One region of the Rhizobium hidalgonense genome, then DNA from elsewhere that is predicted to be linked to it. Evidence: predicted binding sites of a transcription regulator. Region 1 holds the regulator's gene; each other region holds the start of a gene.
What was found. The regulator PhoB, encoded in region 1, activates phosphate uptake and scavenging genes when phosphate is short. The targets are predictions, from matches to a motif close to TGTCATNNANCTGTCAT.
Positions count from the first base shown of each region.

Region 2: a site for PhoB is predicted at 4,046-4,062, ahead of FFM81_RS06820 (BtaA family protein). Genes of this name have one in related genera too.
Region 3: a site for PhoB is predicted at 2,236-2,252, ahead of phnC (phosphonate ABC transporter ATP-binding protein). Genes of this name have one in related genera too.

Region 1 covers NZ_CP054027.1:3,788,358-3,798,325, forward strand. The annotation lists gene FFM81_RS18400 (Hsp33 family molecular chaperone) at 1-833, opposite strand, end outside; gene argF (ornithine carbamoyltransferase) at 923-1,837, opposite strand; gene FFM81_RS18410 (aspartate aminotransferase family protein) at 1,875-3,074, opposite strand; gene FFM81_RS18415 (GcrA family cell cycle regulator) at 3,501-4,034, shown strand; gene phoB (phosphate regulon transcriptional regulator PhoB) at 4,394-5,077, opposite strand; gene phoU (phosphate signaling complex protein PhoU) at 5,214-5,927, opposite strand; gene pstB (phosphate ABC transporter ATP-binding protein PstB) at 5,972-6,787, opposite strand; gene pstA (phosphate ABC transporter permease PstA) at 6,804-8,126, opposite strand; gene pstC (phosphate ABC transporter permease subunit PstC) at 8,123-9,604, opposite strand; gene FFM81_RS18445 (substrate-binding domain-containing protein) at 9,766-9,968, opposite strand, start outside.
Region 2 covers NZ_CP054027.1:1,441,090-1,451,057, reverse strand. The annotation lists gene FFM81_RS06840 (pyrophosphate--fructose-6-phosphate 1-phosphotransferase) at 1-694, shown strand, start outside; gene FFM81_RS06835 (LysE family translocator) at 752-1,387, shown strand; gene FFM81_RS06830 (lytic transglycosylase domain-containing protein) at 1,534-2,460, shown strand; gene FFM81_RS06825 (serine hydrolase domain-containing protein) at 2,491-3,915, opposite strand; gene FFM81_RS06820 (BtaA family protein) at 4,107-5,351, shown strand; gene FFM81_RS06815 (class I SAM-dependent methyltransferase) at 5,348-6,022, shown strand; gene FFM81_RS06810 (glycoside hydrolase family 25 protein) at 6,148-6,945, shown strand; gene FFM81_RS06805 (lytic murein transglycosylase) at 7,027-8,244, shown strand; gene FFM81_RS06800 (DMT family transporter) at 8,388-9,293, shown strand; gene metF (methylenetetrahydrofolate reductase [NAD(P)H]) at 9,750-9,968, opposite strand, start outside.
Region 3 covers NZ_CP054027.1:4,145,931-4,155,898, reverse strand. The annotation lists gene phnE (phosphonate ABC transporter, permease protein PhnE) at 1-266, opposite strand, end outside; gene phnD (phosphonate ABC transporter substrate-binding protein) at 332-1,237, opposite strand; gene phnC (phosphonate ABC transporter ATP-binding protein) at 1,324-2,169, opposite strand; gene FFM81_RS20280 (DapH/DapD/GlmU-related protein) at 2,287-2,904, opposite strand; gene phnL (phosphonate C-P lyase system protein PhnL) at 2,901-3,608, opposite strand; gene phnK (phosphonate C-P lyase system protein PhnK) at 3,640-4,416, opposite strand; gene FFM81_RS20265 (alpha-D-ribose 1-methylphosphonate 5-phosphate C-P-lyase PhnJ) at 4,413-5,288, opposite strand; gene FFM81_RS20260 (carbon-phosphorus lyase complex subunit) at 5,285-6,391, opposite strand; gene phnH (phosphonate C-P lyase system protein PhnH) at 6,396-7,004, opposite strand; gene phnG (phosphonate C-P lyase system protein PhnG) at 7,004-7,480, opposite strand; gene phnF (phosphonate metabolism transcriptional regulator PhnF) at 7,599-8,336, shown strand; gene FFM81_RS20240 (2,3-bisphosphoglycerate-dependent phosphoglycerate mutase) at 8,376-9,011, opposite strand; gene dapB (4-hydroxy-tetrahydrodipicolinate reductase) at 9,033-9,857, opposite strand; gene FFM81_RS20230 (ABC transporter ATP-binding protein) at 9,874-9,968, opposite strand, start outside.

The DNA of each region.
Region 1 (9,968 bases):
TCGAAGACCGCCCGAGGTTCGTAGACGCGCACGCCTCTCTCATGGAACAGGCGAAACAGCAGCCGCTCGGTTCCAACCAGCGGATCGGTCAGTTCATCGGCGTCGATGGTCTCGACCAGCGAACGGGCTTCAGTCCAGGCGTCATCCTCACCATGCGGGCGGCCGCCGGTGTCGCCGTCGCCGCCGTGGAGATCGGGCTGGCGCATGCGCTCCGGCGCTTCCGGCAGAAACTGGGCGACAAGGCCGCCTGCGCGCCAGCGATGGCGCGGCTTGCCGGCATCGTCGCGGTCAAAGAGTTCGGCCGCAGCCAGCCGCACGCGCGTCGGGATCTGCTCCGACTGGCGGAAATAGACGCCGGCAATCTCCTCGAGCGAGGTGCCGTCGAGCTCGACGATGCCCTGATAGGGCTGGCCGAACTTGCCCTGGTCGATGGTGAAGGCGAGCACGCCCCGGCCGAGCAACTGCTCCGGCTCGGTTTCGCCCGCGGCAATCGCCTTGTTGAGCAGAGCGTGATCGAAACGGGCATAGGCGCGGACATTTTCCGGCGTCGAGAAATCGGCGACGAGAAGATCGACCGGGCCATCACCCTTGGTCTGCACGGTGAATTTGCCGTCGAATTTCAGCGAAGTGCCAAGCAGCACCGTCAGCACGACGACTTCGGCGAGCAGCCGGGCGACAGGGGCCGGATAATGATGGCGCTCGAGGATCGCATCGAGCATCGGGCCGAGCTGGACGGCGCGGCCGCGCACATCCAGCCCCTCCACCTGAAAGGGGACGACATGATCATCGCCGGCGAAATCGAACTGGCCGAGGGCGGCTGCAGCTTCTGCCATGGCTTTACTCCTAGTTTTCGGAGCGATGGGTCAGCGTGCCCTTCACTCGCGCGGCCGCGGGTCTATGACTCGCAACATCCGATTATGGTTCAGATCGCGCCCAGGCACCAAGCAAGAATCGACTTCTGCGCATGAAGACGGTTTTCCGCTTCATCGAAGACCACGGATTGCGGACCGTCGATCACCTCATCCGTCACTTCCTCACCGCGATGAGCAGGCAGGCAATGCATGAACAATGCATCGCTGCCGGCCTTGGCCATCAAGGCCGCGTTGACCTGGTAAGGCTGGAAGACATTGTGACCCCGGGCCCGATGTTCCTGATTCATGGAGACCCAGGTATCGGTCACCACGCAATCGACGCCTTCGACCGCACGGTCGGCATCATGGCAGAGCATGATTTCGGCGCCCTCATTGCGGGCCCAGTTCAGATAGTGATCCTTGGGCTCCGAACCAAGGGGCACGGCCATGTTCATGCGATAGCCGAAGCGGGCTGCGCCTTCGACCAGCGAATGCAGCACATTGTTGCCGTCGCCGGTCCAGGCGATGGTCTTGCCCTTGATCGGGCCGCGATGCTCCTCGAAGGTCATGATGTCGGCCATGATCTGGCAGGGATGGGTGTCATCCGTCAGCGCATTGATCACAGGCACGGTCGCATGCTCGGCAAGCTCCTTGAGCCTTGAATGCTCGGTGGTGCGGATCATGATCGCATCGACATAACGCGACAGCACCTTGGCGGTGTCGCCGATCGTCTCGGCGCGGCCGAGCTGCATCTCGGTGCCGGACAAGAACAGCGTTTCGCCGCCGAGCTGGCGCATGCCGACGTCGAAGGAGACGCGAGTGCGGGTCGAGGGCTTTTCGAAGATCATCGCCAGCATCTTGCCGGCGAGCGGCTTGTCGCCCTTGCCGGCCTTGAAGGCCTGCTTGCGGGCGAGCGCATCGTTCATGATGGTTCTGAGGTCGGCTGATGTGACCGCCGAAAGATCGAGGAAATGTTTAGGAGCCATGTTCTTAACCTGTCGTGCGCCCGAAGGCACAATCCCTTCAAGCCGTCTTCTTGACCTTGGCGGCACGGATGCTTTCGGCGGCGCGCTCGAGGCGGGCGAGGCCCTCGCGGGCTTCCTCGGCGGTGACGACGAGCGGCGGAAGAAGGCGGATGACGTTGTCGCCGGCGGGCACGCCGAGCAGATGGGCGGCGCGGATCGCCTCCAGCAGTTCGGCCGAGGGAATGGCGGCCTTGACGCCGAGCAGAAGCCCCTCGCCCCTGATATCCTCGATCACATCGGGATAACGATCCTTCAGCGAAGCGAGGCCCTGGCGGAAGACGAGCGAGACGTCGCGCACCTGCTGGAGGAAGCCATCGGCGAGAATGATGTCGAGCACGGCGCCGCCGACGGCCATGGCCAGCGGATTGCCGCCATAGGTCGAGCCATGGGTGCCGGCCTTCATGCCGGAGGCGGCTTCCGCCGTGGCAAGGCAGGCGCCGAGCGGGAACCCGCCGCCGATGCCCTTGGCGACCGCCATGATGTCGGGGGTCACGCCCGACCATTCATGGGCGAAGAGCTTGCCGGTGCGGCCGACGCCGGTCTGGACCTCGTCGAGGATCAGCAGCAGGCCGTGTTCGTCGCAGAGCTGGCGAAGCGCCTTCATGAATTCGGGGGTGGCCGGGCGTACGCCGCCCTCGCCCTGCACCGGCTCGATGAGGATGGCCGCCGTCGCATCGGTGATGGCGGCGCGGACCGCTTCGATATCGCCGAACGCCACCTGGTCGAAGCCCGGCGCCTTGGGGCCGAAACCTTCGAGATATTTCTCCTGGCCGCCGGCGGCGATCGTCGCGAGCGTGCGTCCGTGGAAGGCGCCTTCGAAGGTGATGATATGGAAGCGTTCGGGATGGCCCTTGGAAAACTGGTAGCGGCGCGCCGTCTTGATCGCGCATTCGAGCGCCTCGGCGCCGGAATTGGTGAAGAACACCTTGTCGGCGAAGGTGGCGTCCGTCAGCCGTTTTGCCAGGCGCTCCTGGCCGGGGATCTCATAGATATTGGAAAGGTGCCAGACCTTGTCGGCCTGCTCCTTCAGCGCTGCGACCACGTGCGGGTTGCTGTGGCCGACGGAGGTGACGGCGACGCCCGCGCCGAAATCGAGATATCGCTCGCCGCTCTCGGTGATCAGCCACACGCCCTCGCCTCGCTCGAACCGCAGCGGGGCACGAGAGTAGGTGTCATAAAGCGGCGCGGCTTCGGCCATGGCGCGAGTCTCCTATCGATGTTATCCAGCAGCGGACTCCGGCTAAGAAAAAACCAGGCCCGAAAAATCAAAAATGCCGCCTTGCGGCGGCCAGCGGCACTATTTCCTTTTCGCGCTGCAATGTCAACAAAACTGCGCCCTTAGCGTATGCAGCAAGGGTGTACAGCGGCATTTTCAGTCTTCAACAGGCAATATTGCAGAAATGCCACGCCGGGGCAGCAAGTTGGGGAAAACTACGAATTCGATTCATCCGGATTCCCGCGACTCTTGTCAGGGAGTCAGCCTCACACTAGGTTAAAGTTCAATTACTAGACTGCATGCGGCGGAACTAGTCACCAAAATTGATCAAGCGTTTCTTGTTTCGGAGGCTTCCGGGACAACGGTGAGGGATTCTGCCATCACCAACGCAGAAGGTGGAGACAGGGCATGAACTGGACAGACGAGCGGGTCGAGAAACTCAAGAAGCTTTGGGCCGAAGGACTGAGCGCCAGCCAGATCGCGGCGCAACTTGGCGGTGTCAGCAGAAACGCTGTGATCGGTAAAGTACATAGGCTCAGCCTTCCGGGCCGCGCCAAGGCCGGCGGCACCGCCGCCACGGCGCGCACGCCGAAACGCAATACCTCGGCGCCGCGCGCACCGAATTATGCCTCTCGCATCACCACCCGCACCGTTACCCGCCAGCAGGGCGCAACGATGCTGAAGGAAGAGATCGAGATCGAAACGGTCGAGGAAATGGAGTACGTGCCGAAGGGCAACGTGGTCGTGCCGATCTCGCGCCGCCTCGGCCTGACGGAACTGACCGAACGCACCTGCAAGTGGCCGGTCGGCGATCCGCTGAAGGACGATTTCCATTTCTGCGGCTGCGAATCCCCCGACAATTCGCCCTATTGCGGCTATCATCAGAAGCTTGCCTACCAGCCAATCAACGAACGCCGCCGGGCGGCAGCGCGGGCCGGCTGAGAAGCGGCATCGCTGGACATGAAAAACGGGCCGCGCGGCCCGTTTTTTTATGAGTAGAGTGGGAAGGCGGCCTTTGTGTTTGGCAACAAAGCCAGCCATACATTCCGTCATCCCAGGGCTTGACCCTGGGATCCACAACCAGGCACTCGGCTTCGATAATTTCCCTGCAGCTGGATGCCATCGCTCTTCTCACAGTGCCAGCCGCATGGATCCCAGGGTCAAGCCCTGGGATGACGGAGGAGAGGTGGTGCCTGGATGACGGAGGAAAGGCGGTGCCGGCTCATACGCCGCGCCGGTGCGATGAAAGGGCGTGGGAAGGGCTGTGCAGGCGGGAACGCCGACCACGCACTCCCTCAGCCTCAGGCTTCCATCGAATAACCGGCGCCGCGGACGGTGCGGATGACGTCTTGCATGTTGGAGAAATTCAGCGCCTTGCGCAGGCGGCCGACATGGACGTCGACGGTGCGTTCGTCGACATAGATGTCGTGGCCCCAGACGCCATCCAGGAGCTGCGAGCGGGAGAAGACCCGGCCCGGCGACGACATCAGGAATTCCAGCAGGCGGAATTCGGTGGGGCCGAGGCGGACTTCGCGACTCTTGCGGTGGACGCGATGGGTTTCGCGGTCGAGCTCGATATCGCCGCATTTCAATACCGTCGACAGCACCTCGGGGCGGGCGCGGCGCAGCATCGCCTTGACGCGGGCAACCAGCTCGGGGGTCGAAAAGGGCTTGACGACGTAATCGTCGGCTCCTGTGGAAAGCCCACGGACACGCTCGCTCTCTTCGCCGCGCGCCGTCAGCATGATGATCGGCAGGCGCTCGGTTTCCGGCCGCATGCGCAGGCGCCGGCAGAGCTCGATGCCGGAGACGCCGGGCAGCATCCAATCGAGGATGAGAAGGTCGGGCGTGCGTTCCTGAAGCCTGATTTCGGCCTCGTCGCCACGAAGGATGGTATCGACCTCGAAGCCTTCCGCTTCGAGATTGTAGCGAAGAAGCACGCTGAGCGCCTCCTCGTCTTCAACTACTGCAACTCTCGGGATCATGCGTATTGGTCTCCTCGCGCATGATCCTTAAACCGGGGATGATTTAAGCAATGCATCCTGCGCAAAATCAGAAAAGTGGCTGCGACCTCTTTGCGCGCCCCACATGGGCGCGCGCGCAATTGACGGGTGCGGACGGTTATTCCGTGACTGCACCAACGGTGTTGGCGCTGTCGTCCTTCGGACGGTCGCCTTCCGGCTGGGCGCCGGTTGCCATGTAATAGATCGTCTCGGCGATGTTGGTGGCGTGATCGCCGATGCGCTCGATGTTCTTGGCGCAGAAGAGAAGATGCGTACAGCTGGTGATATTGCGCGGATCTTCCATCATGTAGGTCAAGAGCTCGCGAAACAGCGAAGTGTACATTGCGTCGATCTCGTTGTCGCGCTCGCGGATCGCACTGGCCTTGTCGGCGGCGCGCGTCGTGTAGACGTCGAGCACTTCTTTGAGTTGGACGAGCGCCAGCTCGGACAGATGCTCAAGGCCGCGGGCGAGCTTGCGGGGAACGCCGGTGCTTTGGACGGCGATGACGCGCTTGGCGGTGTTCTTGCCAAGGTCGCCGACCCGTTCGAGATCGGCGGCAATGCGGATCGAACCCATGATTTCCCGCAGATCGGCGGCCATCGGCTGACGGCGGGCGATGGTAACGATCGCCTTGTCGCCGATTTCGCGTTCGGCGTGATCGAGGATCACATCGTCGGAGATGACCTTCTGCGCCAGCGCCGTGTCGCCGTTGACCAGCGCCCGGACGGATTCGGCAACCATCTGCTCGGCCAGGCCGCCCATTTCGGAAATCCGCCTGGACAGGAACTTCAGATCATCATCATAGGCAGAATAGATATGTGTCGATGCCATGGGGCTTTGTCCTTCGAATAACGGAAAGCTTCGTATCGCCAAAATCAGCCGAAGCGGCCCATGATGTAGTCCTGGGTGCGCGGATCGTCGGGATTGGTGAACATCTTGTCGGTGTCGTTCTCCTCGACGAGATTGCCGAGGTGGAACATGGCGGTGCGCTGCGAGACGCGCGCGGCCTGCTGCATGGAGTGGGTGACGATGACGATCGTGTAGTTCTCGCGCAATTCGTGGATCAGTTCCTCGACCTTGGCGGTGGCAATCGGGTCAAGCGCCGAGCAGGGCTCGTCCATCAGGATGACTTCGGGGCTGACGGCGACGGCACGCGCAATGCAGAGGCGCTGCTGCTGACCGCCCGACAGGCCGGTGCCGGATTCATGCACGCGGTCCTTGACTTCGTTCCAGAGACCGGCGCGCTGTAGGCTGGTCTCGACGATCTGGTCGAGATCGGCCTTCGACTTGGCAAGGCCATGGATGCGCGGGCCGTAGGAGACGTTTTCATAGATTGTCTTCGGGAACGGGTTCGGCTTCTGGAAGACCATGCCGACGCGGGCGCGAAGTTCGACGACGTCGATATCCGGATCATAGATGTCGTCGCCGTCGAGGGTGATCTTGCCGGCGACACGGCAGCCGTCGATCGTGTCGTTCATGCGGTTGAGGCTGCGCAGGAAGGTCGACTTGCCGCAGCCGGACGGACCGATCAGCGCCGTGACGGTGTTTTCGCGGATGTTCAGGTTTACATCGAAAAGCGCGCGCTTCTCGCCGTAGTAAACCGAGACGTCCTGGCCGATCATCTTATAAGGAACGGTGCTCATCTTCTGATCCAGCGCCTTTTCAACTGCAGCTTCGGTCAACATGTTCATGATCTTGTAACTCCGTTTACCAGCGGCGCTCGAAGCGACGACGCAAGAGGATGGCGCCCAAGTTCATGACGATCAGGAACAGGAGCAGGACGATGATGGCACCCGAAGTACGCTCGACGAAGGCCCGTTCGGCCTCGTTGGCCCACATATAGACCTGCACGGGCAGAGCCGTCGAGGGATCGAGCGGTGTCGTCGGCGCGTTGGCGACGAAGGCGACCATGCCGATCAATAGCAGCGGCGCGGTCTCGCCGAGCGCGTGCGCCAGGCCGATGATCGTGCCTGTGAGGATGCCGGGCATAGCAAGCGGCAGAACATGGTGGAACACCATCTGCATCTTCGAGGCGCCGAGGCCAAGGGCTGCAGCGCGGATCGACGGCGGCACGGCGCGCAGTGCGGCGCGCGTAGCTATGATGATCGTCGGCAGGGTCATCAGGGTCAGCACCAGACCGCCGACCAGCGAAGCCGAGCGCGGCAGGCCGACGAAGTTGATGAAGACGGAAAGGCCGAGCAGACCATAGACGATCGAGGGAACGGCGGCGAGGTTGTTGATGTTGACCTCGATCAGATCCGTCAGCCTGTTCTTCGGCGCAAACTCCTCGAGATAGATCGAGGCGGCAACGCCGATCGGCAGAGCGAGCACCAGCACGATCAGCATCAGGTAGAGCGAGCCGATGAGGGCGACGCCGAGGCCTGCGGCCTCCGGACGGCTGGAATTGCCGTTGACGAAGAGGCCGGTGTTGAACTGCTTGGACAGAGCCCCGCTCGCCTTCAGCTCGTTCATCCAGCCAACCTGCTTGTCGTTGACCTTGCGGTTCTTCTCATCGACGGTCAGGTCGATCTGACCCTTATTGGCGCTGTCGACATTGGCGTCGGCGAGCACCGTGACATTGACCGTCTTGCCGATGATCGACGGATCGGCGACGACCATGTCGCGCAACTGGATCGGCGCACCCTTGGAGAGCATGGCCGTGGCATCGCGCACCTCAGGCTTGCTCGAGGCGTTGACGTTCAGCTGCTTGACGATCGCGTCGCGCAGTAGAACCGGATAGTTGGCGGCGACCAGCACCGAAGGGTCGGTCGCACGCTTATTGCCAGGGTCGATCGTCTTCTCGGTGAATTCGATCGGCAGGGTGATCGAAGTCTGCTGGAAGGCGGTGTAACCCTTGCCGATCACCGTCCACAGCAGGATGAACAGGAAGACGAGACCGAAGGTGATGGCGGCGATGCCATAGGCCTGGAACCGGCGCTCGGCGGCGTAGCGGCGCTTGATGCCGATATCACGGCGCGCCGGCGCCTTGGAGACGGTGACGCCTGATGTGGGAGAAACAATATCCGTCATTCGTACTGCTCCCGGTATTTGCGCACGATGTAGAGCGCATAGATGTTGAGGCAAAGCGTGATGCAGAACAGCGTGATGCCAAGAGCGAAGGCAACCAGCGTCTGCGGCGAGGTGAACTCGAGGTCGCCTGTCAGCTGGTTGACGATCTTGACGGTCACCGTCGTCATCGGCTCGAAGGGATTGATCTGGATGCGGGCGGCGACACCGGCGGCCAGCACAACGATCATGGTTTCGCCGATGGCGCGCGAGGCCGTCATCAGAAGCGCGCCGACGATGCCGGGAAGAGCTGCCGGCAGAACCACCTTCTTGATGGTTTCGGAACGGGTGGCGCCGAGACCGAGCGAACCGTCACGCAGGGCCCGCGGCACGGCGGTGATGATGTCGTCCGACAGCGAGGAGACGTAGGGGATCAGCATGATGCCCATGACGATGCCGGCTGTCAGAACGCTCTGCGCCTGAATGAAGTTGGTGTAGCTGCCGGAGAGCAGACCGCTGATCTGGGCGGAGAAATCGCGCAGGAACGGGCCGACGGTGACAAGCGCGAAGAAGCCGTAGACGATCGTCGGGATGCCGGCGAGCACTTCGAGCAGCGGCTTGGCGACGCCGCGCAGCTTCGGCGAGGCGTATTCGGCCATGTAGATGGCGGCAAACAGGCCGACGGGGACGGCGACCAGCATCGCCACCAGGCCGATATAAAGCGTGCCGAGCAACAGCGGGATCAGCCCGAACTGGCCGAAGGACGAGCTGCCGGCGCCGGCAAAACGCGGATCCCAGACGGTGCCGAAGAAGAAGTCGGCGGCGGGAACGGCGGCAAAGAAGCGGGCGGCTTCCGACAGCATGGAAAGCACGATGCCGATCGTCGTCAGGATGGCGATCGAAGAGGCAAGCAGCAGGCCCCAGAGCATGACGCGCTCGACGCGGTTGCGGGCGCGGAAGCGCGGGGCGATGGCGCGCAGCGCATAGAAGGCGCCGGCAACGGCCAGAATGAAGACGACCGCCGTCATGGCAAGGCGGCTCGTCATGCTCATGGCGTTGAGCGTCTTGGCGGCGTCGAGCATGTAAGGCTGGGGCTGGCCGGCAAGCGGCACGCCCTTTTCGCTGAGCTTGGCCTGAAGCGCTGCGGGATCGCCGGCAACCGCTGCAGTTTCATCTGATGTCAGCAGCGTCAGGCCGCGGGCGACCGTCGCCACCATGGAATAGCCGAGATCCTGCTCGACGGCGGCTTGCGCCTTGACGTCGGCAGGGAAACTGCCGCGAACCGAGGATTGGATGATGCCGGGGCTGACCGAGAGCCAGAAGCAGAGGACGGCGAGGGCGGGAAGAACGGCCCAGATCGCCGCATAGGCGCCGTAATAGGCCGGCCGTGAATGCAATGCCGAGGATCTGCCGCCGGCAAGTGCTGCGGCCCGGCTGCGCGCGACCAGATAGGCGGCGGCGCCGATCACCACAAGGCACAAGAGTATGATGGATGTGCTCATTCGTTACGTCCCCAGGCCCGTAGCCCCAAAGCCCGGCAGCTTCATCAGCCGCCTTCAGCATCATGCGGAATGTATTCAACCCTGCAACACCGGAAACGGCGGCGCGCGAGGGGATAAGGCAATGCCGGCGCGGGCTTTGAAGCACCGCGCCGGCAAAGTGATTACATAGCCTTACCGGCTTCGACTTCCTTGCGGATCGCGTCGCGCTCGGCATCCGGAGCGGCAACCAGGCCGTATTCAGCCAGCGGGCCGTCGGGGCCGATCATCTGGTCGGATACGAAGAAGTTGACGTATTCCTTCAGGCCCGGAACGGCGCCGAGATGTGCCTTCTTGACGTAGAAGAACAGCGGGCGGGAAACCGGGT
Region 2 (9,968 bases), 2.0 Mb from region 1:
TTTCTTCGACAATGTCGGCAATGAACAGACGGCCGCGCCCCGCACCCTCGTCATCCACGAGGTCATGGGCCGCCATTGCGGCTGGCTGACGGCCGCTACCGCCGGCGCCTATCTCCAGCGCACCAGCCGCAACCAGTATGTCGATGGCCTGATGATGGACGCGCGTCTCAAAAGCATCGACGCCGTCTACCTGCCTGAAATGGCCTTCGACCTCGACGCCGAGGCCGCCCGCCTGAAGGAAAGCATGGACCGCAACGGCCACGCCACCGTCTTCGTCTCCGAGGGCGCTTGCCTCGACGCCATCGTCGCGGAGCGCGAAGCCGCCGGCGAGACCGTCAAGCGCGACGCCTTCGGCCATGTGAAGATCGACACGATCAACGTCGGCGCCTGGTTCCAGAAGCAGTTCGCCAGCCTGCTGAACGCCGAGCGTTCTCTCGTGCAGAAATCAGGCTACTTCGCCCGCTCGGCGCCTGCCAATAGCGACGACCTCCGGCTGATCCAGAGCATGGTCGATCTCGCCGTCGAAAGCGCGCTCAACAAAGTCTCCGGCGTCACCGGCCACGATGAAGCGCAAAACGGTAAATTGCGCACTATAGAATTCCCGCGCATCAAGGGCGGCAAGGCTTTCGACCTGTCGACGGCATGGTTTGCCGAAGTCATGGACAATATAGGCCAGAAATACAAAGAAGCGTGATTGACGGATGGTTAATATGGTGTCTTTGCTTGTTCCTGAGGAATAGGAGGAGACACCATGTCACTTGAAGCCTGGTTCGCTTTTGCGGCCGCATCCGCCATCATGCTGGCCATTCCGGGGCCGACGATACTGCTCGTCGTTTCCTATGCGCTCGGTCATGGACGCAGGACTGCGTTTGCGACGGTGGGCGGCGTGGCACTTGGTGACTTCACCGCAATGACCGCGTCTCTCTTTGGGCTCGGCGCCGTCCTGGCCGCCTCCGCCGCGCTTTTCACCGTCTTGAAGTGGATCGGCGGCGCCTACCTGATCTGGCTGGGAATCAAGCTGTGGCGGGCTCCAATCATCGGCGAACTTGTTGCCGACAACGACAATCTGCCGGAGGAAAAGTCGCTCAAGATTTTCCTCCACGCCTATGTCGTCACGGCGCTAAATCCGAAGAGCATTATCTTCTTCGTCGCCTTCGTGCCGCAGTTCCTCAATCCCGCCTTACCCTTCTTCGGGCAGATGGCGATCATGGAAGCGACCTTCCTGGTGCTGGCGATCCTCAACGCCGCCACCTACGCGTTTCTCGCCCATTCCGCTCGTGGACTGATTCGCAAGGCAAGCGTCCAGCGCGCCGTAAACCGGACGGGCGGCACTCTGTTGATCGCCGCAGGCGCCGTAACGGCCGGCTATCGCCGCATTGCGGCTTAGAAATCCGGGTATCGCCCTGTTTCAGCTTGGAAATAATCCGTGGTTGCCGGAATGCCACAAATAGGTTAATGGGGTCGGCAGGGTTTAAGCTTTTTAGTAACTTTTTTAACGCTGCCGGGGCGGCGCGATTTCACGAAAGTGGCGGAATGGTAGCGATCGGATTGTCCGGCCTGAAACGCAGTCTTGTCGTTTCGACGATACTCTGCGGCGTGATGACGGGATGCGCCAGCGTCGAATACACCTCCCAGGCCGAACTGACAGCCGCCCAGACTGTGGTGCCGATGCCGAAACCCGGTGAAGATGCCACACTTGCGGCTATCCCGACAGCGGAGGGCGCGGCCGGTCAGGTCGCCGGTGCCACCATTCCCCAGGCATCCCCCTCCCTGACCGCAACGGCGATGCCGAGCGTGACAGCCTCTCAGCCTGCCGATCTTCCCATGCAGCCGGCCGCCTATGCGCAGATCCCGCTGACGCCCGAGATGACGGCGATCCAGTCCGTGGTGCCGACGCCGCGTCCGGGAACCCCGGCGCAGCCGACGACGCAGCTCGCCTTTGCGGCGACACCGCAAAACAGTGCGCTTGCAGCACTTGCCGCAGTCGACACCACACCGCGTGCCAGCATGGATTACGGTTTCGACGAATCCGGGCCGATCGATCCGCCGACGGCACCGCCGATGTTCAGTGACGACGACAAAGACGATGCGCCGACGGTCGAAAAGAGCTTCGTCACCAAGCTCATTCAGAAATATTCGAAGCTCTACGAAATTCCCGAGACCCTGCTCCACCGCATTGTCCATCGCGAGAGCCGCTACAATCCCAAGGCTTACAACAAGCGCGGCTATTTCGGCCTGATGCAGATCAAGTACAATACGGCCAAGTCCATGGGGTATGACGGCGCTCCGGGCGGTCTCTTCGATGCCGAGACCAATATCAAATATGCCGCAAAATATCTGCGCGGCGCTTGGCTTGTCTCCGACAGCAGGGAAGACGATGCCGTGCGCCTCTATGCGCGCGGCTATTATTACGACGCCAAGCGCAAGGGCATGACCGACATCGCCCAGGGCAACTATTAAACAATAAACGACTGGAACGACGGAAGTCGCCTATGGCTGCGGCTGCGCTGGCTGTTGCGACACGGCCTGCTGTTGCGGTGCTCCCGTTTGCGGCAAGGCCCCCAGAACAGCCTTGAGAAGCGTCTGCGGCTGATAGCCGAGCCAGCTCGGTGTCAGGCCGAGTCTCACGACGACCAGATCGGCGGACGGCACGATCGCCATGCTCTGCCCATCATGCCCCGTCAGCCAGAACGTATCCTCAGGCAGCCCAGATTTAGCATTTGAACCGCCGGGCGCCAGCCAAGCCTGGCCCTGCGTATAGCGGCCGTTCGACGCTGCCGTCGGCGTGCGCATGGCGCCGACAAAACCCTCCGGCAGCAGCCGCTGGCCGTCCCAAACTCCGTCCTGCAGCAGGAACTGCCCGAAACGCGCCCAGTCATGCGCCGTCGCATAGAGATAGGAGCTTCCGGCAAAGGTGCCGCGCGCATCGAGTTCGAAGACGGCGCTCGTCATGCCGAGCGGCGAAAACAGCGCGTCGCCAGGATAGGAAAAGGCCGCCTGTGCATTGCCGACCCTATCCATCCAGATGCGTGACAAAAGCACCGCCGTGCCGCTCGAATAGCGGAAGCGCTTGCCGGGCTCTGCGTCCATCGGTGCGTTGGCCGGCAGCGATACCATGCCGGGATCGAGATAGAGCATGCGCGTCACATCGGCGACATCGCCATAATCCTCGTTAAAGGCAAGGCCGCTCTCCATGCCGAGCAGATCGGAGACCTTGATCTTGGCGCGCCCGTCGTTCTTCCACTGCGCCAGCAAATCGTCGTCGTCGAAGGAAATCTTGCCGTCGAGCATCAGCCGGCCGACGATCGCAGCATTCACCGTCTTCGTCATCGACCAGCCGATCAGCGGCGTCTTCGCGGAAAAGCCGGGACCATAGGCTTCGGCAACAATGCGACCATTGCGCACCACCACGATCGCCCGCATGGTCGGGCCGGCAAGCCGGGCATCGGTAAGCAGAGCGGCGATCTTCGCGTCACGCCGATCGCCGGCGCCCTCCCCCTCCGGCCATAGGGCCTCGTTCACCTCCACCCCCGCCGGCACATCGAAAGGCACCGCATTTGCCGCCGCCTCGAAATTGCCATCTGGCACGCTCGTACAGCCGAAAGCGCCGCGATAGAGCGCATAACTCGGTGCAAACAGTCCCAGGAAACGCGCCGTCACCCGGCCGTTGTCGCGGTCGACGCTGACGCGCACCAGCCGCAGCAGCGGATTTCCGGGCGCCTGAACATCATCTTCGAGCACCTCCTCGGCCTCCCGGCCGGCGATGAAGACATTGGAACAGACGATCTTGGCGGCATAGCCGTCGCCGACACGCAGCAGTTCCGGCGGCCGGACGAAGAGCCAGCCGCCGTCGCCGATAACGAAGAGTACGACAAGGAGAGCAAGCGCCTTCAGAATACGCAGAACAAATCGCATGGCATTCCTCCATGCCGTGAGAGAAGCAGGAATCACAGGCGCCGGAAAGAGGCTGCAGCCAAGAACAGCCGCCATTGCGATCACTTTACCAGGAGGGCGATCTTTCCGGAGAACGGCGCCACACAGCCCACGTCATCAAACTGTAGCAGTGGCGCGCTACACGCCCTGAACGCTAAAAAGGTGACAGACTCATGTCAGAATTTGCACCGGATGCCGGCTTCCGCAAGAACCGGAAACTCAAGGACGCCCTTCTCCGCCACAAGGCTTTTTCGAAGGATGGATTTTCCGAGCGTCTCTTCGGCCTTCTCTTCTCCGGCCTCGTTTATCCGCAGATCTGGGAGGATCCGGATCTCGACATGCAGGCAATGGAGCTGAAGCCCAACCATCGCATCGTCACCATCGGCTCCGGCGGCTGCAACATGCTCGCTTATCTCTCCAAGGCACCGGCCTCGATCGACGTCGTCGATCTCAACCCGCACCATATCGCGCTGAACCGCCTGAAGCTTGCCACTTTCAAGCATCTTCCCGGCCATACCGATCTCGTCCGCTTCCTGGCCATGCCGAACGAGAAGTCGAACAGCCGCGCCTATGACCAGCATCTCGCCGCCCAGCTCGACGAGGCGACCCGCAGCTATTGGAACGGCCGCAAGTTCGGCCGCCGCCGCGTCACCGTCTTCGACCGCAACATCTACGAAACCGGGCTGCTCGGCCGCTTCATCGGCGCAGCCCACCTTCTTGCCCGCCTGCATGGCGTCAAGCTGCGCGAGATGACCAAGACCCGCTCGATCCGCGAGCAGCGCCAGTTCTTCGAAGAGCAGATCGCGCCGCTGTTCGAAAAGCCGGTGGTCCGCTGGATCACCGGGCGCAAGAGCTCGCTCTTCGGCCTCGGCATCCCGCCGCAGCAATATGACGAGCTCGCAAGCCTCGCCGCCGATCATTCGATCGCCCCGGTCTTGAAGCACCGCCTGGAAAAGCTCGCCTGTCATTTCCCGATGCGCGACAATTATTTCGCCTGGCAGGCCTTCGGCCGCCGCTATGGCACGCAAGAGGAAGGCCCGCTGCCGACTTATCTGAAGTCGGAGCACTACCAGGTGATCCGCGCCAATGTCGATCGCGTCAACGTCCATCATGCAAGCTTCACCGAGCTTCTGGCCCGCGAGCCGGCCGCCTCGCGCGACCGCTACATCCTGCTCGACGCGCAGGACTGGATGACGGACGAGCAGCTGAACGACGTCTGGCGGGAAATCACCCGCACGGCGCGTGACGGCGCCCGCGTGATCTTCCGCACTGCCGCCGAAAAGAGCATCATCGAAGGCCGCCTGTCACCCTCGATCCGCGACCAGTGGGACTATTTCGAGGAGAAGTCGCGTGAACTGACGGCGCTCGATCGCTCGGCAATCTACGGCGGCTTCCACATTTACGGGAAGAAGGCGTGAGCAAGGTCGGTACCGAGACGGCAGGAAAGAGCAACGAACATGCCAGCCTGATGGATGGCATGTACCGCTACCAACGCCATATCTACGACCTCACCCGCAAATATTACCTTCTCGGCCGCGACAGCACGATCCGCAATCTCGACGTGCCGGACGGCGGCACCCTGCTCGAGGTCGGCTGCGGCACCGGCCGCAACATGGCCTTCGCCCACAGGCATTTCCCGACCGCCAAGCTGTTCGGCCTCGACATTTCTCAGGAAATGCTGATTTCGGCGCGCAAGACCTTCGCCATCAAGGCGACGATCCCGGAATTCCGCGTCGCCGACGCCACGGCGTTCACGCCGCGCGAATTCGGCGTCAGCGGCTTCGACCGCATCCTGATATCCTATGCCCTGTCGATGATCCCGGACTGGGAACGCGCCGTCGATGCATCGATCGCCGCACTCAATCCCGGCGGCCAGTTGCACATCGTCGATTTCGGCCAGCAGGAAGGCCTGCCGGGCTGGTTCCGGCGCATGCTGCAGTCATGGCTTGCGAAATTCCACGTCACCCCGCGCCCCGACATGCGCGAGGTCCTGGAAGCGCAAGCCCATGAAAACAGCGCAAGATTGGTGTTTGAAACCGTCGGCGGCGGTTATGCCTGGCGGGCGGCGATTGTCAGCAAGCGCTCATAATTCACTTGAAACTAACCGTTTTTTTACGTTGATATGGTGAAAAGAGGGTTATCCTCTGCTGACTCGTCATTTCCGAAGGTCAAGCTGTGGGGCAAAGAGATCATTCGAGTTACGACGGGACGCCCATGCGCCGGCTTTTGTTTTGCGTTTTGCCCCTGGCCATCATGCTGGCCGGCTGCACCTCCTCTGGTCATGACTATCTCGAAACGGCATCGATCAAGCCCAAGACGCGCTTCAAGGACACCGATCCTCAGGACTTCGGCCCAAAGCATCCGCAGCAGAATGCGATCCATGGCATCGACATCTCCAAATGGCAGGGCGATATCGACTGGGCGACGGTGAGGAATTCCGGCGTCGGCTTCGCCTTCATCAAGGCGACGGAAGGCAAGGACAGGGTCGATCCGCGCTTCGACGAATACTGGCGCGAGGCGCGCGCCGCCGGCATCCCGCACGCCCCCTATCATTTCTATTATTTCTGTTCTTCGGCCGACGAGCAGGCCGACTGGTTCATCCGCAACGTGCCGAAGGAGGCCATGCGCCTGCCGCCGGTGCTCGACGTCGAATGGAACGCCGAATCGAAGACCTGCCGCTACCGCCCCGACGCGGAAACGGTGCGCTCCGAAATGCAGCGTTTCATGAACCGGCTGGAGGCTTACTACGGCAAGCGTCCGATCATCTACACCTCGGTCGATTTCCACCGTGAAAATCTCGCCGGCTACTTCCAGGATTATCATTTCTGGGTCCGCTCGGTGGCAAAACACCCCGAAGTGACCTATTCCGACCGCCGCTGGGCCTTCTGGCAATATACCTCGACCGGCGTCATTCCCGGCATCAAGGGGCCGACCGACATCAACGTCTTTGCCGGCAGTGCAAAGAACTGGAACAATTGGGTCGCGGCCGTTTCCAAGGATAGAAATTCTTAGTAACGTCTTACAATGTTTCTTGCTTCCGTCACATTCCTCTGTGAAAGCGACGGCAATCTGTTTGATATAAGGACCGCATCCATGCACCGCTCGCTCGCAAGCCGCTCTGCACTCGCCCTTCTGTTTGCCCTCGCCCTCGCCGGCGGCGCGGCCGCCCAGCAGGCGCCGGACGCAGCCCCGGCCGCGCCTTGCGGCGGCGATCTTTCCGCCTTCCTTGACGGCGTCAAGAAAGATGCGGTTGCCACCGGCGCAAGTGCTGCAGCCGCCGACGCGGCCCTTGCCGGCGCCGAGATCGACCCCAAGGTCCTCAGCCGGGATCGGGCCCAGGGCGTCTTCAAACAGACCTTCCTCGAATTCTCCCAGCGCACCGTCAGCCAGGCCCGCCTCGACATCGGCCGCCAGAAGATGAAGCAATATGCCGACGTCTTTGCCCGCGCCGAGCAGGAATTCGGCGTTCCCTCCGGCGTCATCACCGCCTTCTGGGCGATGGAAACCGATTTCGGCGCTGTCCAGGGCGATTTCAACACCCGCAATGCCCTGGTGACGCTGTCGCATGACTGCCGCCGCCCGGAGCTTTTCCGCCCGCAGCTGATCGCCCTCATCGAGATGGTCCAGCACGGCGATCTCGACCCCGCCACCAATACCGGCGCCTGGGCGGGCGAGATCGGCCAGGTTCAGATGCTGCCGCGCGACATCATCGCCTATGGCATGGACGGCGATGGCGACGGCCATGTCCGCCTGAAGCAGAGCGGCCCGGACGCCATCCTGACGGCGGCGAAATTCATCCAGCATCTCGGCTTCGAGCGCGGCCAGCCCTGGCTGCAGGAAGTCACCCTGCCCGATAATCTGCCCTGGGAGAAATCCGGCCTCGGCGGCACGATGAAGGCAGGCGAATGGTTCGCGCTCGGCGTCAAGCCGCGCGACGGCAATACCGCCTTCGGCAACCTCGAAGGCGACCTGGTGCTGCCGCAGGGCCGCATGGGACCGGCCTTCATCGCCTACCCGAATTTCAAAATCTATCTCGAATGGAACAAGTCGTTCATCTACACGACCTCGGCCGCCTATTTCGGGACCCGGCTTTCCGGCGCTCCGACCTATCTCAAGGGTGTGCCGGAACAGGGGCTCGCCAACGACCAGATGAAGACGCTGCAGACCAAGCTGCAGTCGCTCGGTCATGATGTCGGCGAGATCGACGGCATCCTCGGCTCCGGCACGCGCGTCGCGATCCAGAAGGAACAGCAGCGTCTCGGCATTCCGGCCGACGGCTGGGCGACGCCTGCCCTGCTCAACGCCCTCTGATCCCACGGATGTCGCACCGCTGCCCGCTTCGCAAGAAACGGGTGGCGCTGGCCGCAGTCTGCCCTAAACATAGTGGTGAAGAATCGCCGCCCATTATCGGCAGACGATAGGGCGGCGAAGCGGCCTTGCGTGGAGGAACCGGCATGGACAGCAGGATGAATGCCTGGACCTGGAGCCTGCTGGTCCTGCTCGGCCTGATCTGGGGCGGCTCCTTCTTCTTTGCCAGCATCGCCGTCCAGCATGTGCCGCCACTGACCCTCGTCTTCCTCAGGCTGCTGCTTGCAGCCCTGGCGCTGCATCTCTATATCGCCGGCCGTTTCGACATCTATTCGATCCTCAAGGCCCGCTGGCGTGAATTCCTGATCCTCGGGCTGATCAACAATGCCCTGCCGCATGCGCTGATCTTCTTCGGCCAGACCCGCATCGGCGCCGGACTCGCGGCGATCCTGAACGCGACGACGCCGATCTGGACCGTGCTCATCGCCAATTATTTCACGTCAGACGAAAAGCTGTCGTCGGCAAAAATCGCCGGCTGCCTCGTCGGCCTGGCCGGAACGATCGTGCTGATCGGCCCCGGCATCTCAGCCGGTGGCGAGGCGCCGCTCTGGGCGCTGCTTCTGCCGGTACTGGCCGCCATCTCTTACGGTTTCGCCGCCACTTACGGCAAACGTTTCAAGACTATTCCCGCCCCGGTCACCGCCGCCGGCCAGCTGACCGCCTCCTCACTGATCACTTTGCCGCTATCGCTGCTGGCCGATCGTCCCTGGACGCTCCCCTTGCCGGAAGTCGATATCCTCCTCGCCATCCTGGCGCTGGCGCTGGTATCGACCGCATTCGCCTATATTCTCTATTTCCGGATCATGGCGGCAGCCGGTGCCACCAACGCCTCGCTCGTCACCCTGCTGGTGCCGCCGAGCGCCATCCTCCTCGGCGTGCTATTCCTTGGCGAAAGGCTGGCACTCGGCGAACTCGCCGGCATGGCGCTGATCGGTTTCGGCCTCGTCATTCTCGATGGCCGCGCCTATCGCCTGCTGATACGCACCGCCTGAAAGTCGGTTGCAGTTTCCCTATATTTTCAACCGCTTGCGCGCCGGCCATGTTTTAGGCGCATAGGTAAATCTGGATCGCCGGATTTAACGCCACGTTAAAAATTGTGAACAAAAATTTCGCGATAATTACATATTGATTTCAATGGCTTGCGGAAACGCTGTTCGACTTATCCACCGCACCCCTCTGCAGCGCAGCATAGAATTCGCTTTCCAACCGACATATTTCAGACATATTATCGACCGGTTAACGCGAGGAGACAGACATGGGACTCACGCAATCCTTGAATGTTCTGTTGGTCAGTGCAGCGTTTGCTTTCGTCTTGTCCATGCTCTTCATCTGAGCCGGCCGATACCGAGGCGTAATGACTGGTAGTACCTGAACTCCCCTGATCAATCCGCCAATAAAAAAGCGCATGTCCCGCCCGACATGCGCTTTTCACTTTTGAACTCGAAAGATCAGGCGGCCGCGCCCGCACTTTTCGCCGCCCGCCGCGAGAGACCGAGATTGTCGAGCACAGCGGAAACCAGCGGCGAACGGTTCATTGTATAGAGATGGAACTCATGAAGGCCCCGCCGGACGAGATCGTCGATCTGCTCGGCGGCGACATCGGCTGCGACCTTCGCCCGTTCTTCGGGCTTGTCGTCGAAGCCGGCGAAGCGCTCGTCGAGAAAGGC
Region 3 (9,968 bases), 360 kb from region 1:
ACGCTCGTTATGTCGAACAGTGCGCGCCAGACGTCGTTCCAGTCCTTGGGGATGAGCCAGCTGAGGAAATCGAAAAGATGCGGCAGGCGCTCGAAGAAATGGCCGGCATTGCTCTCATCGGCGAAGCGGACGGAACTGACGAAAGCCGCAACAAGGATGACGAGGCCGAGCACGGTGTAGAAGCGGCGCTTGGCGACCATCCGGTCCCAGGCGGTGCCGATCTCCTGGGTGCTTTGCATGTGCGGCTGTGTATCGGCAACAGTCATGAACGCCTCGCCTGGTCACTAAGAAAAGGGCGGCCGTTGCCGGCCGCCCCGTATTCGAAAGACGATCAGCCGCCGATGGCAGCCTTGCGGACTTCGACGACGGCCTTGTAGAAGTCGTGCTTGACCGGGGCGTAGCCCTTGTAATCGCCGCCTTCGACAGCTGCGAAGCACTTGTGATCCTTTTCCGGCAGAGCCGTGAAGAAGGCTGCAAGCTTCGTCTGCCAGTCTTCGCCAAGCGCGTTGCGCACGACGAGCGGGCCGTTCGGGATCAGCGGCGAACGCCAGACTTCGACGAGCTTGTTCGGATCGACGGCGCCCTTGTCGACTTCCTTGCGGAATGTGCCGGAGGTGTAGCCGTCCTTGAAATCGCCGATGCCGGAGCTGTCGTCGACGGCAACGTCGACTTTGCCGTCGTAAGCGGCGAGCAGGTTGTTCTCGTGGCCGCCGTTGAACTGCGTCGAGGCGAAGAACTTGTCGTTCGGCATGCCCGTATCCTTCGGGATCTGCGTCAGCGGAACGAGGTAGCCGGAGGTAGAGTCCGGATCGGCATAGCCGAGCTTTTTGCCCTTGGCGTCCTTGATGTTCTTGATGCCGGAGGACTTCAGCGCCAGGCCGATCGCGTAATAGCCCGTCGAACCATCCTTCTGCTGCGTCGTCAGGATCGGTGTAACGGCCTTCGGGTCCTTGATGTAGACGGAGGCGTAGCCGGAAGCGCCGAGTTCGGCGAAGTCGAGCGTGCCGCCGAGCAGGCCCTGGATGACGCCGTCATAATCGGCGGCCGGGAACAGCGAGACCTTCTCGAAGCCGAATTCCTGCTTCAGATGGTCGGCAAGGCAGGCATAGTTGCGCAGGCGGTCGGTCTCGTTTTCGCCGCCGAGGATGCCGATGCGGAATTCCTTGAGGTCTGCAGCATGCGCGCCGCCGGCGAGCGCGAAGAGCGCCGTTGCCGCAAAGAGTGCTTTCTTCAACATGTGTCTCTCCTATTGACCGGTGTCCCCGGCCTCCCGTTACGAAGAAGTGTGCCCTTGACGCGGGCGCTCGATCGCGGCCGCCTCTCTCAGAGGCCGGCCAGCGCCAGCGGTTGGGTGCCGGCGGATTGATTGTCTGCCCGCTCGGGAGCGATAGTGATGGAGGTCGAGGTCATCGTTTCGTCGATGCCGGCGCCATCCTTGTCGGTCCCGTAAATCGCCTTCACCGCCTCGGCGGTCAGCTCCGAGGGCTTGCCGTCGAAAACGATGCGGCCGCCGGCCATGCCGACGATGCGCTCACAATAATTACGGGCGGTGTCGAGCGTGTGGAGGTTGGTGATGACGGTAATGCCCTCGCGCTCGTTGATATCGCGCAGCGCATCCATGACGATCTTGGCGTTCAGCGGATCGAGCGAGGCGATCGGTTCGTCGGCGAGAACCATCTTCGGGTTCTGCATCAGCGCGCGGGCGATCGCCACGCGCTGCTGCTGGCCGCCGGAAAGCGTGCCGGCCGCCTGCAGCGCCGTCTGCTCGATGCCGAGGCGTTCCAGCGCTGCGATCGCATGCACACGTTCCTCGCGGGTGAAGATATTGAGCAGGCTCATCAGCGTCGAGCGGTGGTTGAGGCGGCCGAGCATGACATTGGTGAGAACATCGAGGCGCGGCACCAGGTTGAACTGCTGGAAGATCATCGCGCAATCGCGCTGCCAGTTACGCAGCGCCCGGCCGCGAAGCCCGGAGACCTCGACGTCGGCGAAATGGATGGAGCCGGAACTCGGCTCCTGCAGCCGGTTGATCATGCGCAGCAGCGTCGACTTGCCGGCGCCGGAGCGGCCGATGATGCCGACCATCTGGCCCTGCGGAATGTCGAGCGTGACGGAATCGACAGCGAGCTTTTTTCCGAAGCGACGTGTGACATTCTTCAGCTCGAACATCATGCTTTCCCCCTGCACTCCAGGCCTTGGTCAGCATCGCATTAGTCCCGCTTGATGAACCTCAAATGTCATATTTGTGTAAGTCGTGTCACAATTCTCCGAGCCTATATCGGAGGTTTAATCGTCGTAGCGGGCCAAGAAATCTTCCGCGCTCAGGTTGCGAAAATCCTCCAGCGCCAGGCGCAGCCGGTCGTGTCCCCAATCCCACCAGGCGAGCCTGTCCATGCGTTCGCCGACCGCTTTCGAAAACCGCTCGCGGATGAGCTTGGCCGGCACCCCGCCGACGACCGAATAAGCAGCGACGTCCTTCGACACCACGGCGCCGGCGCCGATGACCGCGCCGTTGCCGACGTTGACGCCGGGCAGGATGGTGGCCCCGTGACCGATCCAGACGTCGTTGCCGATCGTCACGCGGTTTGCGCGCCGCCAGGCGAAGAAATCCGTCTCCATGTCGCCGTCCGGCCAGTAGTCGGCGGCGCGATAGGTGAAATGATGCAGAGTCGCCCGCCAGGTCGGATGGTTGGTGGCGTTGATGCGCACGGCGGCAGCGACGTTGACGAACTTGCCGATCGTCGCGCACCAGACGGAGCCATCCTGCATGATATAGGAATAGTCGCCGAAAGTGGCTTCGCTGATGCGGCAGCGTTCGGAGACCTCGGTATAGCGCCCGAAGGTGGAGTCGCTGATATCAGCCGTCTGATGGATATAGGGCTCGATGCCTAGCTTGCGGCTCATGCGGCGATCTTTCGAGGAGAAAACTGCTGGACGTCGAGGATGCGGTCGGCGGCCGCCTCGCGCACTTCCTCGTCGTGGAAGATGCCGAGAAGGGCGACACCGGCCCCCTTCTTTTCCGCAATCATGCTGGCGACGACGGCACGATTCCTGGCGTCGAGCGAGGCTGTGGGTTCGTCGAGAAGCAGGATCGTGTGTTCGGTGATGAAGCCGCGGGCGATGTTGACGCGCTGCTGCTCGCCGCCGGAGAAGGTGACGGGCGGAAGCTGCCACAGCGCTTCCGGCAGATTGAGCTTGGCCAGCAGCGCGCCGGCCTTTTCCCGCGCGGCGCCGGCGTCTTCGCCGCGGGCCACCAGCGGTTCGGCAACCACGTCGATCGCTGCCACACGCGGCACGGTGCGCAGGAACTGACTGACATAGCCGAGCGTATTGCGCCGCACATCGAGCACGGTGCGCGGATCGGCGGCGGCCAGATCGACGACGCGGCCGTCGTGGCGGACGAGGATCTGGCCGGTGTCGACCGCATAATTGCCGTAGATCATCTTGAGCAGCGAGCTCTTGCCGATGCCCGAGGGGCCGCCGAGCACGACGCATTCGCCTGATGCAACGGAAAAAGCGACATCGGAGACGACGGGCAGTTTGATGCCGTCGCGCAGGTGCATGGTAAAGCTCTTCGAGACTTCGGAAACGACGAGAGGCGTTGGCATGATGTCTTCTTCCTGATTGGGGACCCTACGTTCAGACCTGCAGGATCGAGGAGACGAGCAGCTGCGTGTAGGGTTCTCTGGGATCGTCGAGCACCCGGTCGGTGAGCCCGTGTTCGATGACGTAGCCATCCTTCATCACCATCATCCGGTGCGACAGAAGGCGGGCGACGGCGAGATCATGGGTGACGATGATGGCGGACAGGCCGAGATCATTGACGAGGCCGCGCACCAGATCGAGCAGGCGCGCCTGCACCGAAACGTCGAGGCCGCCAGTCGGTTCGTCCATGAAGACCAGGCGCGGGCCGGTGACGAGATTGCGGGCGATCTGCAGGCGCTGGCGCATGCCGCCGGAAAAGGCGCGCGGCTGGTCGTCGATGCGGTCGGTATCGATCTCGACGCGTTCGAGCCAGTCGATCGCCGAGGCGCGGATCTTGCCGTAATGCCGGTCGCCGATCGCCATCAGCCTTTCGCCGACATTGGCGCCGGCCGAGACCGCCATACGCAGGCCGTCGGCCGGGTTCTGATGCACGAAGCCCCAGTCGGTGCGCATCAGGAAGCGCCGCTCGGCCTCGTTCATGCGGTAAAGGTCGCGGTAAGTGCCGTCGCGCATGTGATATTCGACGCTGCCGGTGCTCGGCAGCAGCCGGGTGGAAAGGCAGTTCAGCAGCGTCGTCTTGCCGGAGCCGGATTCGCCGACGACGGCGAGCACTTCGCCGGGCCAGAGCTCGAAGGAAACGTCGCGGCAGCCGATACGGTTGCCATAGAATTTCGAAACGTCATGGACTTTGAGAAGCGGGATATCGCTCATTCTGCAGCCTCCCGGGCCAGCATGTCGCCGGCATGCCCCTGCGCGCGGCGGTCTTCGCAATGATCGGTGTCGGAGCAGACGAACATGCGCCCGCCCTTGTCGTCGAGGATCACCTCATCGAGGTAGACCTCCCCTGCGCCGCAGAGCGCGCAGGGCTTGCCGAAGCGCTGGATCTCAAAGGGATGGTCTTCAAAATCGAGGCTGACGACGTCGGTATAGGGCGGCACCGCATAAATGCGTTTCTCGCGTCCGGCGCCGAAGAGCTGCAGCGCATCCGACATGTGCATCTTCGGATTGTCGAATTTCGGCGTCGGCGACGGATCCATGACATAGCGGCCATGCACCTTGACCGGGTAGGCATAGGTCGTGGCGATGCGGCCGTTGCGGGCGATGTCCTCGTAGAGCTTCACATGCATGAGGCCGTATTCCTCGAGCGCATGCATCTTGCGCGTCTCGGTTTCGCGCGGTTCGAGAAACCGCAGCGGCTCGGGGATCGGCACCTGGTAGACGAGTACCTGGCCCGGCCCGAGCTTTTCCTCGGGGATGCGGTGGCGGGTCTGGATGATGGTCGCTTCGCCGGTATGCGTCGTCACCGCGACATTGGCGACCTTCTGGAAGAAGGCGCGGATCGAAACCGCGTTGGTCGTGTCGTCGGCGCCCTGGTCGATCACCTTCAGCACGTCATCCGGCCCGATGATCGAGGCCGTCACCTGCACGCCGCCGGTGCCCCAGCCGTAAGGCATCGGCATCTCTCTGCTGGCGAAGGGCACCTGGTAGCCGGGAATAGCGATTGCCTTCAGGATGGCGCGGCGGATCATCCGCTTGGTCTGTTCGTCGAGATAGGCGAAGTTGTAGCTGGCCAGATCGCTCATTCGGCGGCTTCCTTCATGTCTTCGCCACCGTTGCGGGCGGCTTCGAATTCGCGGCGCATGCGGCGGACGAGATCGAGTTCGGCCTGGAAGTCCACGTAATGCGGAAGCTTCAGGTGCTCGACGAAGCCGGTCGCCTGAACATTGTCGGAGTGCGAGATGACGAATTCTTCGTCCTGGGCCGGCGCGGTAATATCCTCGCCGAGCTCTTCAGCCCGCAATGCGCGATCCACCAGCGACATCGCCATCGCCTTGCGCTCGCTCTGGCCGAACACCAGGCCATAGCCGCGGGTGAATTGCGGCGGCGCCTTGGCCGAACCCTTGAACTGGTTGACCATCTGGCATTCGGTAACCTGGATGACGCCGAGCGAGACGGCGAAACCGAGCTCCCGTACGTCGAATTCAACCTCGACCTCGCCGATGCGGATTTCGCCGGTGAAGGGATGGTTGCGGCCGTAACCGCGCTGGGTGGAATAACCGAGCGCCAGCAGGAAGCCTTCGTCACCGCGGGCAAGCGCCTGCAGGCGCAGATCGCGGGTCATCGGAAATTCCATCGGCTCGCGTGTGAGGTCGCCGATCTCGTGATCTTCCGGCATGTCGCCGTCGGCCTCGATCAGCCCCTCCTCGCCGAGAATCTCGGAGACGCGCATGACGCGGCCGGTCTCGGCCTCGCGCTGGGCGGGTTCCTCGACCGCCTCGTCGGATAGCAGCGAGGGATCGAGCAGCCGATGGGTATAGTCAAAGGTGGGCCCAAGCAGCTGGCCGCCAGGCAGATCCTTGTAGGTCGCCGAGATGCGGCGTTCGATCGTCATAGCAGCCGTGTCGAGCGGCTTGGAATAACCGAAGCGCGGCAGCGTCGTACGATAGGCGCGCAACAGGAAGATCGCCTCGATCATGTCGCCGCGCGATTGGCGCACGGCCAGCGCTGCGAGCCTGCGGTCGAAAAGCGAGGCCTCGGCCATGACGCGGTCGACGGCGAGGGCAAGTTGTTCGACGATCTGCTCGATGCCGATCGCCGGCAGCGAACGGTCGCCGCGGCGGCGGTCGGCAAGCAGCCGGTGGGCATTGGCGATGGCGGCCTCGCCACCTTTGACGGCAACATACATGAGCTCAGATCTCCGTTGCTGTGATCTTGGTGGTGCGCGGCAGGCAGATGAAGCGTCTGCCCGAGGTCAGCACGATGTCGATGCCGCGCGGAAAGAGAGCGCGGTTCTCGGTCCAGAGCCGCAGAAAGGTCTCGGGCAGGCCGACAGGCGCAATCTTCGCGACAGTCTGGATGCCTGGGCCCATCAGCGCCAGCCTGCGCCCGCTCTCCAGTTCGGCAAGCTCGATGATCAAGGTCGTCGAACGGTCGGGATATTCCTGCGTGCCCGATGCAAACAGCCCGAAGGGGCAAAGTGCGGTGCCGGCTTCCGTAAAGGCGAAACGCGCCTCGGCCTTTTCGGTGGTCAGCGGCGCGCCGGTGTGGAAGCCGAGCCATTCCGGCACGGCGGATTTCGCCAGCCCCTGGGAAAGCCAGACTGATGTGTCGTGGTCGCAAAGCGTCAGCGCGATCGCGCCGGCGGCGATGCCGAGCGGTGCCGGCGGCGCGGCATCGGGCTGAACCGTCTGGATCGTGCCGGGCCGGGCCATGCCGTCCATCAGCATTTTGAAGACACTCTGGGCGTGGAAGACCGGTTCGGCAAAGCCGCCGGTCAGAGCTTCCGTCTTCAGAACCATCAGTTGTCTCCCCGCACCATGGTGAAGAAATCGACGCGGGTGGCGGCCGTCTCGTCGGCCTTGCGGCGCTCAGTAGCGGCGATCCGCTCGGCGATCGGCAAAAGCAGCGCCTGCTCGACGAAATCCTGCGTCGCCTCCTCTTGCCAAAGGGCGTCGAAGATCGCCGCAAGCCGGGCCTTCTCGCGGTCGGTGCCGAGCGCCTGCGCATGGCCGATCGAGCCGGAGTCGAGCCGGACGGTCGCCCGTGTCACCGTCACCTCGCCGAGATTGAAGGACGCTCCGCCGCCGCCGATGCGGCCGCGGACCATCACCAGCCCTGTCTCCGGTCCGCGCACCGCATGCGCCGCAGGCTTTTGCGGCAATGCATCCCAGACCGCCTGGAGTTCGCTGCGTTCCGCGCGCGCCAGCAGATCGGCGGCGCGTTTGCGCCCGGATGCCGTCTGTGACGCAGCGTTTTTCCTGTCCACTGAGATCATCGCCGCTTTCCTTTAAATGTCTATTGATATAGACAACCATACAAGCTATGTTTAGTCCTAAATCGATGTCATGACAAGCGTGTGACGCCGTCGGTTGAAATGACGGGGCAGGGGTGGAATGGCAGGATTGAAGCAGGTGCAAAGACAGACCGGCGTGGCGCTCTGGCGCCAGATCGCCGACCGGATTCGCGAGGCGATCAGCACCGGAACCTATGACGAGGCGGGAATGGTGCCGCCGGAAACGATCCTGGCGCAGCAATTCGGCGTCAACCGGCATACGGTGCGCAGCGCTTTGGCGGCCTTGGCGCAGGAGGGAATCGTGCGTGCGGTACAAGGTCGCGGCACGCTGATCGAGCGTAAGGAGCGGCTGAATTTTCCGATCACCAAGCGCACGCGCTTCACCGCCGGCATCGGCGATCAAGCGCGCGAAATGCGCGGCCTTCTGCTTGATGATGTCACGGAGGAGGCGAGCGCCGAGATCGCCCGCTGGCTCGGCCTGAAGCAGGGAGCGCAAGTCATCCGCCTGGAAACATTGCGCCAGGCAGACAAGCGCCCGGTTTCAAAGGCGACGAGCTGGTTTCCTGCCGCACGCTTCGCCGGCATCGGTGAGGCCTACCGCAAGCACGAATCGATCACCAAGGCCTTTGCCGACCTTGGCCTGCCGGACTATGTGAGGGCGACGACAGAAGTGACGGCCGCCCATGCGAATACATCAGACTTGGCCGACCTGGAGCTCACCCCCGGTGCGATCCTGCTGATCGCCAAGGCGATGAACACCGATCTCGACGGTGTGCCGGTGCAGTATTCGATCAGCCGCTTCGCAGCCGACCGGGTTCAGTTCACCATCGAGAATTGAGGGCAGCCTTCCCCGTCGGGACAGGGAAGGCCACTGGATTCAATGTGCGCCGGACATATCGCCGAGCACTTCCTTGGAAGCCACGGTGGAATCAGCCTTCAGCTTGTAAACCATCGGGACGCCGGTCGCGAGGTTGAGGGCGAGCACGCCTTCCTTGGTCAGCTTGTCGAGCACCATGACCAGCGAGCGCAGCGAATTGCCGTGTGCGGCAACCAGAACCTTCTCGCCGCGCAGCACGCGCGGCAGAATCTCGGTGAGGTAATAGGGCCAGACGCGGGCGCCGGTGTCGCGCAGGCTTTCGCCACCCGGAGGCGGCACGTCGTAGGAGCGGCGCCAGATATGCACCTGCTCCTCGCCCCATTTGGCGCGCGCATCGTCCTTGTTGAGGCCGGAGAGATCGCCATAGTCGCGCTCGTTCAGCGCCTGGTCGCAAATCGTCTCGAGATCGGGCTGACCGACCTTGTCGAGGATGAGCTTCAGCGTGTGCTGGGCCCGCACCAGAGCCGAAGTATAGGCGACGTCGAATTTGATCCCGTATTCGGCCAGCGCCTTACCACCGGCATTGGCTTCCTCGATGCCGAGCTCGGTCAGATCGGGATCCTTCCAGCCGGTGAAGAGATTCTTCAGGTTCCAGTCGCTCTGGCCGTGGCGAACGAGGACGAGGGTACCGCTCATGAATTAGCCTCCGTGATATCGTTATGAAGAAGAGAGCCCGAGCACGTCGAGCATGGAATAGAGACCCGGCTTCTTGTCGCGCGCCCAGAGTGCGGCCTTGATGGCGCCGCGCGCAAAGATCGAGCGGTCGGCTGCGCTGTGCGACAGGGTGACGATTTCGCCTTCGCCGGCGAAGAGCACCGAATGTTCGCCGATGACGGAGCCGCCGCGCAGCGTCGCAAAGCCGATCGTGCCGGCCTCGCGGGCGCCGGTATGGCCGTCGCGCACCCGGACCGATTTCGAGGTCAGATCGATGCCGCGGCCCCGTGCGGCGGCATTGCCGAGAAGAAGCGCGGTGCCGGAAGGCGCATCCACCTTGTGCTTGTGGTGCATTTCCAGGATCTCGATATCCCAGTCGGCGGGCTCGAGCGCCCGTGCGGCCTGCGCGGCGAGCACGCCGAGCAGATTGACCCCGAGGCTCATATTGCCTGACTTGACGATGCGGGCATGGCGGGCGGCCGCCGCGATCCTGGCATCGTCGTCGGCCGAACACCCGGTCGTGCCGACGACATGGACGATGCGGGCCTGCGCGGCCAGCCCCGAGAATTCCACGGTCGCGGCGGGCGAGGTGAAGTCGAGCACGCCTTCGGCATGCAGAAAGGCGTTGAGCGGATCGTCTCCAATGATGACGCCACTGGGGCCGAGGCCGGCAATCTCGCCGGCATCCTTGCCGATAAAGGGCGAGCCGGCGCGCTCGACTGCGGCATGCAGTGTGGCGCCCTCGATGGAATCGATGAGGCGGATCAGCGTTTGGCCCATGCGCCCGGCTGCGCCAACCACCACCAGTTTCATCGCAGCATCGCTCATCTCAGGTCTCACCAGGTCAGTTTGAATCGGAGGCTGAAGGCCTCTGCAGATTGTTGAGGCGAGCGTAAAGACCGTCGCTGACCTTCGCAAGCGTCTCGTGATTGCCTTGCT